Linked DNA regions of Skermanella rosea. The protein of the gene in region 1 interacts with the protein of each later gene in a pairwise test. Links are inferred from orthologs where the notes say so. Each region holds a gene or a part of one and is shown on either strand. Other genes may lie near its edges.

Region 1 (5,262 bases):
CTTCAGCAGGCGCGCGGTGTCGGACAGGCTGAAGGTGCCGGCGGCGGCCAGGGCCGAGTATTCGCCGAGCGAGTGGCCGGCGACGAAGGCGGCGTGCTTGTGCAGCTCGATCCCGCCTTCGCGCTCCAGCACGCGCAGGACGGCCATGCTGACCGCCATCAGCGCCGGCTGCGCGTTCTCGGTCAGGGTCAGGTCACCCTCGGGCCCCTCGAACATCAGGCGGGACAGGTTCTGTTGCAGCGCCTCGTCCACCTCCTCGAAGGTGTGACGGGCGACCGGGAAGGCATCGGCCAGTTCCCGGCCCATGCCGACCGCCTGACTGCCCTGGCCCGGAAAGACGAATGCGCGCGTCATCACTGTACCCGTATAATTGAAAGGCGCCTTCGGGAGGCGCCAAAATGGCCGATAGTCATACCGCCTGCCGGAATGAAGTCAAGGCCGGCCGAAACAGCGATGCGAACGGTTACGCCGAGAACCGTATGCTGCACTGCACTTGAAACGGCCTGCCGCGACGCTCGGAAGCGAAGATGCCGCAGCTCCGCGCTGTCAAGCTTATTCGCTTGCTCCGCTGGCGCGGGTGTGTATAGTGCGCCGCTTCCAAAGCTCCTTGCCGGCGCACGCCAAGCGTCCGGCTAGGCCCGGGCGGCTGATTCCGGCATTTCGCCGGACCGCAGCGCCGGACCGTTAACAGCCATGGGGAGACCAAATGGCGAATTACGAGTGCGTGTTCATTGCACGCCAGGACATCTCGTCCGCGCAGGTCGAGCAGCTGACCGAAACCTTCTCGAACATCATCCGCGAGAACGGTGGCGAGGTTGCCAAGACCGAGCAGTGGGGTCTGAAGACCCTTACCTACAAGATCAAGAAGAACCGCAAGGGCCACTACGTCCTGTTCAATCTTGTCGCCCCCGCCCCGGCCGTCGCCGAGATGGAGCGCAACATGAGCATCAGCGAGGACGTGCTGCGCTACATGACGGTTCGCGTCGACGAGCTGGAGCCCGGCCCGTCCGCCATGATGCAGAGCCGCAACGAGCGGAGCGAGCGTGGCGACCGCGGTGATCGTGGCGACCGCGGCGGCCGCCGTTTCGACGGTGACCGCGGCGATCGTGGTGACCGCGGCGACCGCGGCCCCCGTCCTCCCCGCCGCACTGAATTCGAAGGAGAGCAGGCATGAGTGCCGCACCGTCCGCTGGCGGCCGCTCGGGTGGCGGTCCGCGTCGTCCGTTCTTCCGCCGCCGCAAGACCTGCCCTTTCTCGGGCCCGAACGCTCCGGCGATCGACTACAAGGACATCAAGCTGCTCTCGCGCTTCATTTCCGAGCGCGGCAAGATCGTGCCGAGCCGTATCACCGCGGTGTCCACCAAGAAGCAGCGCGAGCTGGCGCGGGCCATCAAGCGCGCCCGCTTCCTGGCCTTGCTGCCGTACGTGGTGAAGTAAGCACCCGATCGACCGGGACGGCTTGCGGGGGAATGGAGCGGCGCCATGCATAATGCCCTGCTGATGGCGATCGGCGGTGGCGTGCTCAGCGCGCTGCTTTACCTTTCCGTGACGGCCGGCGGCTTGGGCACGGTGATCCTGGCCTACCTGGGGCCGCTCCCGCTGCTGATGGTGGGGCTGGGACTGGGACTGCGGTCGTTCCTGATCGCCGGCACCGTGGCCGTCCTCGTGGTGGCCGGGTTCGGCGGCCCGCTCTTCGGCTTGTCCTACGGCTTGGCGAACGGGATCGTGGTGGCGGTGATCGTCCGGCAGGCGCTGCTGGCCCGGACGGCTCCCGACGGCACGCTGGAATGGTACCCGCCGGGGCTGCTGCTGGTGGTCCTGACCGGCCTGGGCCTGTCGGGCCTGCTGCTGGCGGCCCTGCTGACGCTCGGGGATCCGGGCGGGCTGGAAGGATCGGTCCGGCAGTTCCTCAGCATCGCGTTCGGCGACGCCGCTGCCGGCACCGCCGGGGCGGAGGAGCCACTGACCGATCTGGTCGATGGGTTCGCCCAGGTGTTCCCGGGGATGGTGATCGTGTCGTGGCTTACGATGGCGATCATCAACGCCGCCCTGGCCCAAGGGGTGCTGATGCGGTTCGGCCGGAACTTGCGTCCCGCGATGCGGGTGGCGGAGGTCGAGTTGCCGAACTGGACCCCGATGCTTCTTGCGGCCGCCGGCGTGCTGGCCCTGATCGGCGGCGAGGGACAGCTGGGATACCTGGCGGTGAACGCGGCGATCGTTCTGCTGGTACCGTTCTTCTTCGCCGGGTTGGCCGTGGTTCACGCCTTTGCCGGCGGGCGGCAGGCCCGGACCCTGCTGCTGGCGGTGTTTTACTTCTTTTTGCTGGTGTCCGGCTGGCCGATCGCCATGGTCGTCGGCCTTGGTGTGATTGAGCAATGGGCCGGGCTGCGCCGGCGGTTCTCCCGGACCGGCCCGGATCAGGAGAGTTAGTCATGGATATCATTCTGTTGGAGCGGGTCGAGAAGCTCGGCCAGATGGGTCAGGTCGTCAAGGTTCGGCCCGGCTATGCGCGCAACTTCCTGCTGCCGCAGAAGAAGGCGCTGCGCGCGACGAAGGCGAACCTCGCCTTCTTCGAGACGCAGAAGGCCCAGCTCGAGGCGCAGAACCTGGAGCGCCGCAAGGAAGCCGAGGAAGTCGCCGGCAAGATGAAGGGTCTGGCCGTCGTCATCACCCGGCAGGCTGCCGAGTCGGGCATGCTGTACGGTTCGGTCAACGGCCGCGACATCGCCGAGGCGGTGACCGCCAACGGCTTCACGATCGAGCGCAACCAGGTCGCCATCAGCGACCCGATCAAGAGCCTCGGCCTGTTCGACGTCCGCATCATCCTTCACCCGGAGGTGAGCGTGAACGTCAAGGTGAACGTCGCCCGCTCGCTGGAAGAGGCCGAGATGCAGGCCCAGCGCGGCGGCATGGTCACCACGGCCGACCTGCTGGCGGACGAGGAAGAGGCCGAGGCGGCTGCAGCTGCCGCGGCCGGCGAGGAAGAGGATACCGACAACGCCTGATCGGCGTCGCCGGACCATCCGTCGCTCCCATGCGAAAGCGCGCCGGCTGTGGCAGCCGGCGCGCTTTTCGTGCTTGGGGAAAGTTCTTAACGGTCGCGGTCAGCCGTGCGTGAGTGTCTTCAGCTCGCGCGTGAACGCGGAGTTCGAACCGGCTTCGCCGGATATCTCCGAACCGGTGAAGTTCAACATGACCGATCCCAGCACGATGCCGATGATCAGGCCGGCCGCGGCACCGATATGGCCGGCCGCCGCGTTCGGGTCTTCATTCTGCTCGTGATACTGCATGAGATCCTCTCAACAACTGCCCGGTCCAACAGGCTATCCGGACAGTTGTTGCGACAAACCTAATGCCTGGCCGACCTCGCGCACCGTTGACGGCGGGACGCCGTCCCTTCCGGAAGAATGCCGCTCGTGGCTCGGAACAGTGTTTTTGATCGATTTATCGTAGGTCGGCCTCGGGCGAAGGCCGACCTTGTCTTATGGCGGTGGGGTATAAGGCGGTGTCCGAGGGATACCGGCGCCCCCTGACGGGGACGCCGGTACGCGGGGTCAGGACACTGTGGCCGACCAAGGCTCGACACCGTACGTAGCGAAGTGCCTGCCCCGAACCCTCGGCGTTCCTCGCACAGTTGCCAGGCGCCGGCCTTGAGCCGGACGCCGCAGACAAGGACGAGTTCGCCATGCCTTGCCAAGTCTACTGCATCGGCATCGATGCCTCCACCCAGTTTCTCGATACCCACGGCCTGCCGGGCCACACCCGCCGGCGCCTGCCCAACAGCCCGGAAAGCCATGGCGAGTTGGCCACTATCCTGAGCGCGCTGCGCGAGGGCGGCAACGACGTGCTGGTCGTCATGGAAGCGTCGGGCGGCTGCGAGCGCGGCCTGCATCACGCCCTGGCCGCGGCCGGCGTAGCGACGGCCATCGTCAACCCCAAGCGGGTGCGGGACTTCGCCCGCTCGAACGGCTGGCTGGCCAAAACCGACCGGGTCGACGCCCGGGCGCTCAAGGCGTTCGGCGAGGCCAACCGGCCGCGCGCCACCCCGATTCCGGAGCCGGTCCGCGCCGAGTTGATCGAGCTGCTCGACTACCGCGACCAGGTGCTGGCCGAGATCACTGCCCGGTCTCATCAGATCGAGCACTTCCACTCCGAGGCGATGCGCCAGGTTGCCGGCGCCGCGCTGGAGGCGCTCCGGGGCCAGGCGGCCGAGTTGGCCGAGCAGATCGCGATGACCGTCTACTGCGACGCCGAGCTGAGCCGGCGCGCTGCGCTGCTGCGCAGCTTCAAGGGCGTCGGGCCGCTGACCTCGGCCATGCTGGTCGCCTATCTGCCCGAACTCGGCTCGCTGAACGAGAAGCAGGTAGCCAGCCTGGCCGGGCTTGCGCCGTTCGCCTGCGACAGCGGCACGTTGCGGGGGGTGCGCCGGATTTACGGCGGCCGCGCCAAGGTGCGCCATGCGCTGTTCCACGTCGCCCGCATCGGTCTGCGCTGGAACCCGGTGCTCAAGAAGTTGTACGAGCGCCTCAAGGCGCGCGGCAAAGCGGGGAAGGTGGCGCTGGTCGCCTGCATGCGCAAGGCCCTGGTGATGCTCAACGCCCTGCTCAAGGCGGGTGAGCCTTGGGACCCGGACCACGAAGCGAAAAAGGCCGACCAGGCGGCATTGCGCAAGACGGCCACGGCTGTGGCCGAGGCTACGTCCCCGGCCGCCGCCTGAGGCTCCATCCCTTTGTTCGATCGGCGGCACCATCCCTCCGTCCCGACCTGGGGTCCACTTGGCGGCGCGTGGAACGGCGGTCAAGGATGGCCGAAGGCCACCGCGGAGCGGCGCGCAGCGTCCTTGAGGGCCGTTCCACGCGCCGTCACACTTGGCCCGAACGGGGGGCGGCTCCAACTCCCACTGTTTGACCACTGACACAGTCCAAAGCAGGACACGGCTACACGTCTGCACCACCACAGTGGAAAATTGTGCTTGATGAGGAGACAACAACCGCCAAATAACAGTTGCTACGGCGCTCCGCTCCGCCGAGCGTCATATGAAACACTGTGCGGGACTACTAGTAATATTCGTAGGAGCGCGCCTCGACGTCGCGGTCCATGTCGCGCCAGGCGGCATCCTCCGGGTCGGTGTCGAAATCCTCGACCACTTCCTCCATGTCATAGTCCGACCACCTCAGCACCGAGATCATGAACTCGACCTGGTCGGGCCGAAGCCCCACCTTGCGTGCCATCTCCGGCGTGTCACGCCCTTCCCGGACATAC
Region 2 (3,104 bases), 730 kb from region 1 along the record:
GCCGAAGCCGACGAGTCGCACTTCCTCGCCCTTCTTGAGCGTGCTGATGATGCCATCGAAAACGGCGTCGACCGCCTTGGTCGCGTCCGCCTTGGACAGGCTGGCCGCGTCCGCCACAAGCGCGACGAGATCATTCTTGTTCACTGGTGAGCCCCCCGTTGAAAACCGCCTAAACAAAGCATTGAACCCCCCGGCTCAACCCTCGCGCGGAAAATGTCTGCTGGGTCCGCTACGGCCCCCATGGTCGGAGGGGCCGCAGCGGCGCAGGGAATTTAGGCGGTTTCCGCGGCCGATCTCAATGCCGAATTACTTCCTCGCGGTCGGTATCACCACCCGGAGGGGTTACCTGGGCCTCCTCCGACGGTTCGCTCCACTCGATCGGCACGAGCGGCTGGGTCAAGGCATGCTGGAGCACCTCGTCACCCATGGACACCGGGATGATTCGCAGCCCCTTCTTGACGTTGTCGGGGATCTCCGCGAGGTCCTTCTCGTTGTCCTTGGGAATCAGGACGGTCTTGAGGCCGCCACGCAGGGCCGCCAGAAGCTTCTCCTTCAGCCCGCCGATCGGCAGGACCCGGCCACGCAGGGTGATCTCGCCGGTCATGGCGACATCCTTGCGGACAGGGATGCCGGTCAGCACCGACACGATCGAAGTCACCATGGCGACGCCGGCGGACGGACCGTCCTTCGGAGTCGCCCCCTCCGGAACGTGGACGTGGATGTCCTTCTTGCCGAACAGGTCGGGCCGGATGCCGAACACGGCGGCCCGCGACTTGACGTAACTCTCGGCCGCCTGGACCGATTCCTTCATCACGTCGCCGAGCTTGCCGGTGGTCGTCACCTTGCCCTTGCCGGGCAGCATGACCGCCTCGATCGACAGCAATTCGCCGCCGACCTCGGTCCAGGCCAAGCCGGTGGTGACGCCGACCAGATCCTCCAGCTCCGCTTCGCCGTAGCGGAACTTGCGGACGCCGGCATACTTGTCGAGGTTGCGGCGGTTGATCTGGACCTTGTCGAGACCCTTCATCAGGATCTCCTTGATCGCCTTCCGGGCAAGGTTGGCGATCTCGCGTTCCAGGCTGCGGACGCCGGCCTCCCGGGTGTAGTAGCGGATCAGGTCGCGCAGGGCGTCGTCGGAAACGGTGAACTCACCTTTCTTCAGGCCGTGCGACTTGAGCTGCTTCTCCAGCAGGTGGCGCTTGGCGATCTCGACCTTCTCGTCCTCGGTGTAGCCGGCGACGCGGATGATCTCCATGCGGTCAAGCAGCGGCTGCGGCATGCGCAGCGTGTTGGCCGTGCAGACGAACATCACGTCCGACAGGTCGTAGTCGACCTCCAGGTAATGGTCGGCGAAGGTGCCGTTCTGCTCCGGATCGAGCACCTCGAGCAGGGCCGACGACGGATCGCCGCGCCAGTCGGAGCCGAGCTTGTCTACCTCGTCCAGCAGGAACAGCGGGTTGGACGACTTCGCCTTCTTCATGCCCTGGATGACCTTGCCGGGCATCGAGCCGATATAGGTCCTGCGGTGGCCGCGGACCTCGGCCTCGTCACGGACTCCGCCCAGCGACATGCGGACGAAGTTGCGACCGGTGGCCTTGGCGATCGACTTGCCGAGCGAGGTCTTGCCGACGCCGGGCGGGCCGACCAGGCACAGGATCGGACCCTTGACCTTGGTCATGCGCTGCTGGACGGCGAGGTACTCGAGGATGCGCTCCTTGACCTTCTCCAGGCCGAAATGGTCGGCGTTCAGCACGCTCTCGGCCAGCTTGATGTCGCGCTTGATCTTCGTGCGCTTCTTCCAGGGAATGCTGACGATCCAGTCCAGGTAGTTGCGGACGACCGTCGCCTCGGCCGACATCGGGCTCATGGACCGCAGCTTCTTCAGCTCGGCCAGCGCCTTCTCGCGCGCGTCCTTGGACAGGCGGGTCTTGTTGATCCGGTCTTCCAGCTCAGCGACCTCGTCGCGACCGTCCTCCGACTCGCCCAGCTCCTTCTGGATGGCCTTCAGCTGCTCGTTCAGGTAGTACTCGCGCTGGGTCTTCTCCATCTGCCGCTTGACGCGGTTCCGGATGCGCTTCTCGACTTGAAGGACGCCGATCTCGCCTTCCATGAAGGCGTAGACCCGCTCCAGCCGCTCGCCGACCGTGGCGGTCTCCAGCAGCTGCTGCTTCTCGGGTATCTTCAGCGCCAGATGCGAGGCGACCGTATCGGCCAGCTTGCCGGCCTCGTCGATCTGGTTGATCGAGACCAGGACCTCGGGCGGAATCTTCTTGTTGAGCTTGATGTACTGCTCGAACTGCGAGACGACGGCGCGGGACAGGGCTTCGAGCTCCTGGGCCTCGCCGGCCTTTTCGTCGATCAGTTCGGCATGTGCCTGGAAGAAATCGTCGTTCTCGGAAAACTTGGTGATCGACGCCCGCTGGCCGCCCTCGACCAGCACCTTGACGGTGCCGTCCGGAAGCTTCAGCAGTTGGAGCACCGTACCGACGGTACCGACGGAGTAGATGTCCGCCGGGGAAGGATCGTCCTGGGCCGCGTTCTTCTGGGTGACCAGCAGGATCTGCTTGTCGTCCTTCATCACGTCTTCCAGCGCCCGCACGGACTTCTCGCGCCCTACGAACAGCGGCACGATCATGTGCGGAAAGACGACGATGTCCCTCAGCGGCAGGACCGGGTACAAAGCTCCACGGGGGATTTCAAACATATGGTGCGCCTCTCGTGTGAAGGCCGTCAGCCCGATATGGGCCTGAAAGGAGTCTCACCCCTGGTGGGCGTAAGGACAGGTGGCGGCTTGATCCTAACGTGGTCCAGACAGGCCGCCCCTTCAAGGTCTTGACACCTCGAAGGAGCGGCACGGGAACTCACGCTCCGGGCGCCAGGTCGCCGCGCCTGTCGGAATAGATGTAGAGAGGCTTGGACCGTCCCTCGACAACTTCCTTGTTGATCATGATCTCCTCCACGCCCTGGAGCCCGGGCAGCTCGAACATGGGATCCAGCAGGATGCCTTCCATGATCGAGCGCAGTCCGCGGGCGCCGGTCTTCCGCGCGATGGCCTTGTTGGCGATGCCCTTCAACGCTTCGTCGGCGAACTCCAGCCGGACATC

What was found. The genes of interacting proteins can lie anywhere in the genome.
Region 2: the proteins of rplI (region 1) and lon interact in binary tests that used the Escherichia coli proteins (3 or more experiments, as listed by UniProt). The link is inferred for Skermanella rosea from one-to-one orthologs.

What each region holds. Positions count from the first base shown.
Region 1 is NZ_CP086111.1:1,588,338-1,593,599, reverse strand. What follows is about bases 1,237-4,218. They hold rplI (50S ribosomal protein L9), read left to right. Parts: upstream 1,237-2,432; coding sequence 2,433-3,005; downstream 3,006-4,218. Other genes in these bases: JL101_RS07360 (IS110 family RNA-guided transposase), read left to right, coding at 3,686-4,218; JL101_RS07365 (hypothetical protein), read right to left, coding at 3,105-3,290; JL101_RS07375 (DUF2232 domain-containing protein), read left to right, coding at 1,483-2,430; rpsR (30S ribosomal protein S18), read left to right, coding at 1,237-1,437. Also shown: fabD (ACP S-malonyltransferase), read right to left, coding at 1-354; rpsF (30S ribosomal protein S6), read left to right, coding at 707-1,174; more of rpsR, read left to right, coding at 1,171-1,236; more of JL101_RS07360, read left to right, coding at 4,219-4,717; JL101_RS07355 (hypothetical protein), read right to left, coding at 5,058-5,262.
Region 2 is NZ_CP086111.1:2,317,613-2,320,716, reverse strand. It holds lon (endopeptidase La), read right to left. Parts: upstream 2,705-3,104; coding sequence 296-2,704; downstream 1-295. Other genes in the region: clpX (ATP-dependent Clp protease ATP-binding subunit ClpX), read right to left, coding at 2,862-3,104; JL101_RS10570 (HU family DNA-binding protein), read right to left, coding at 1-144.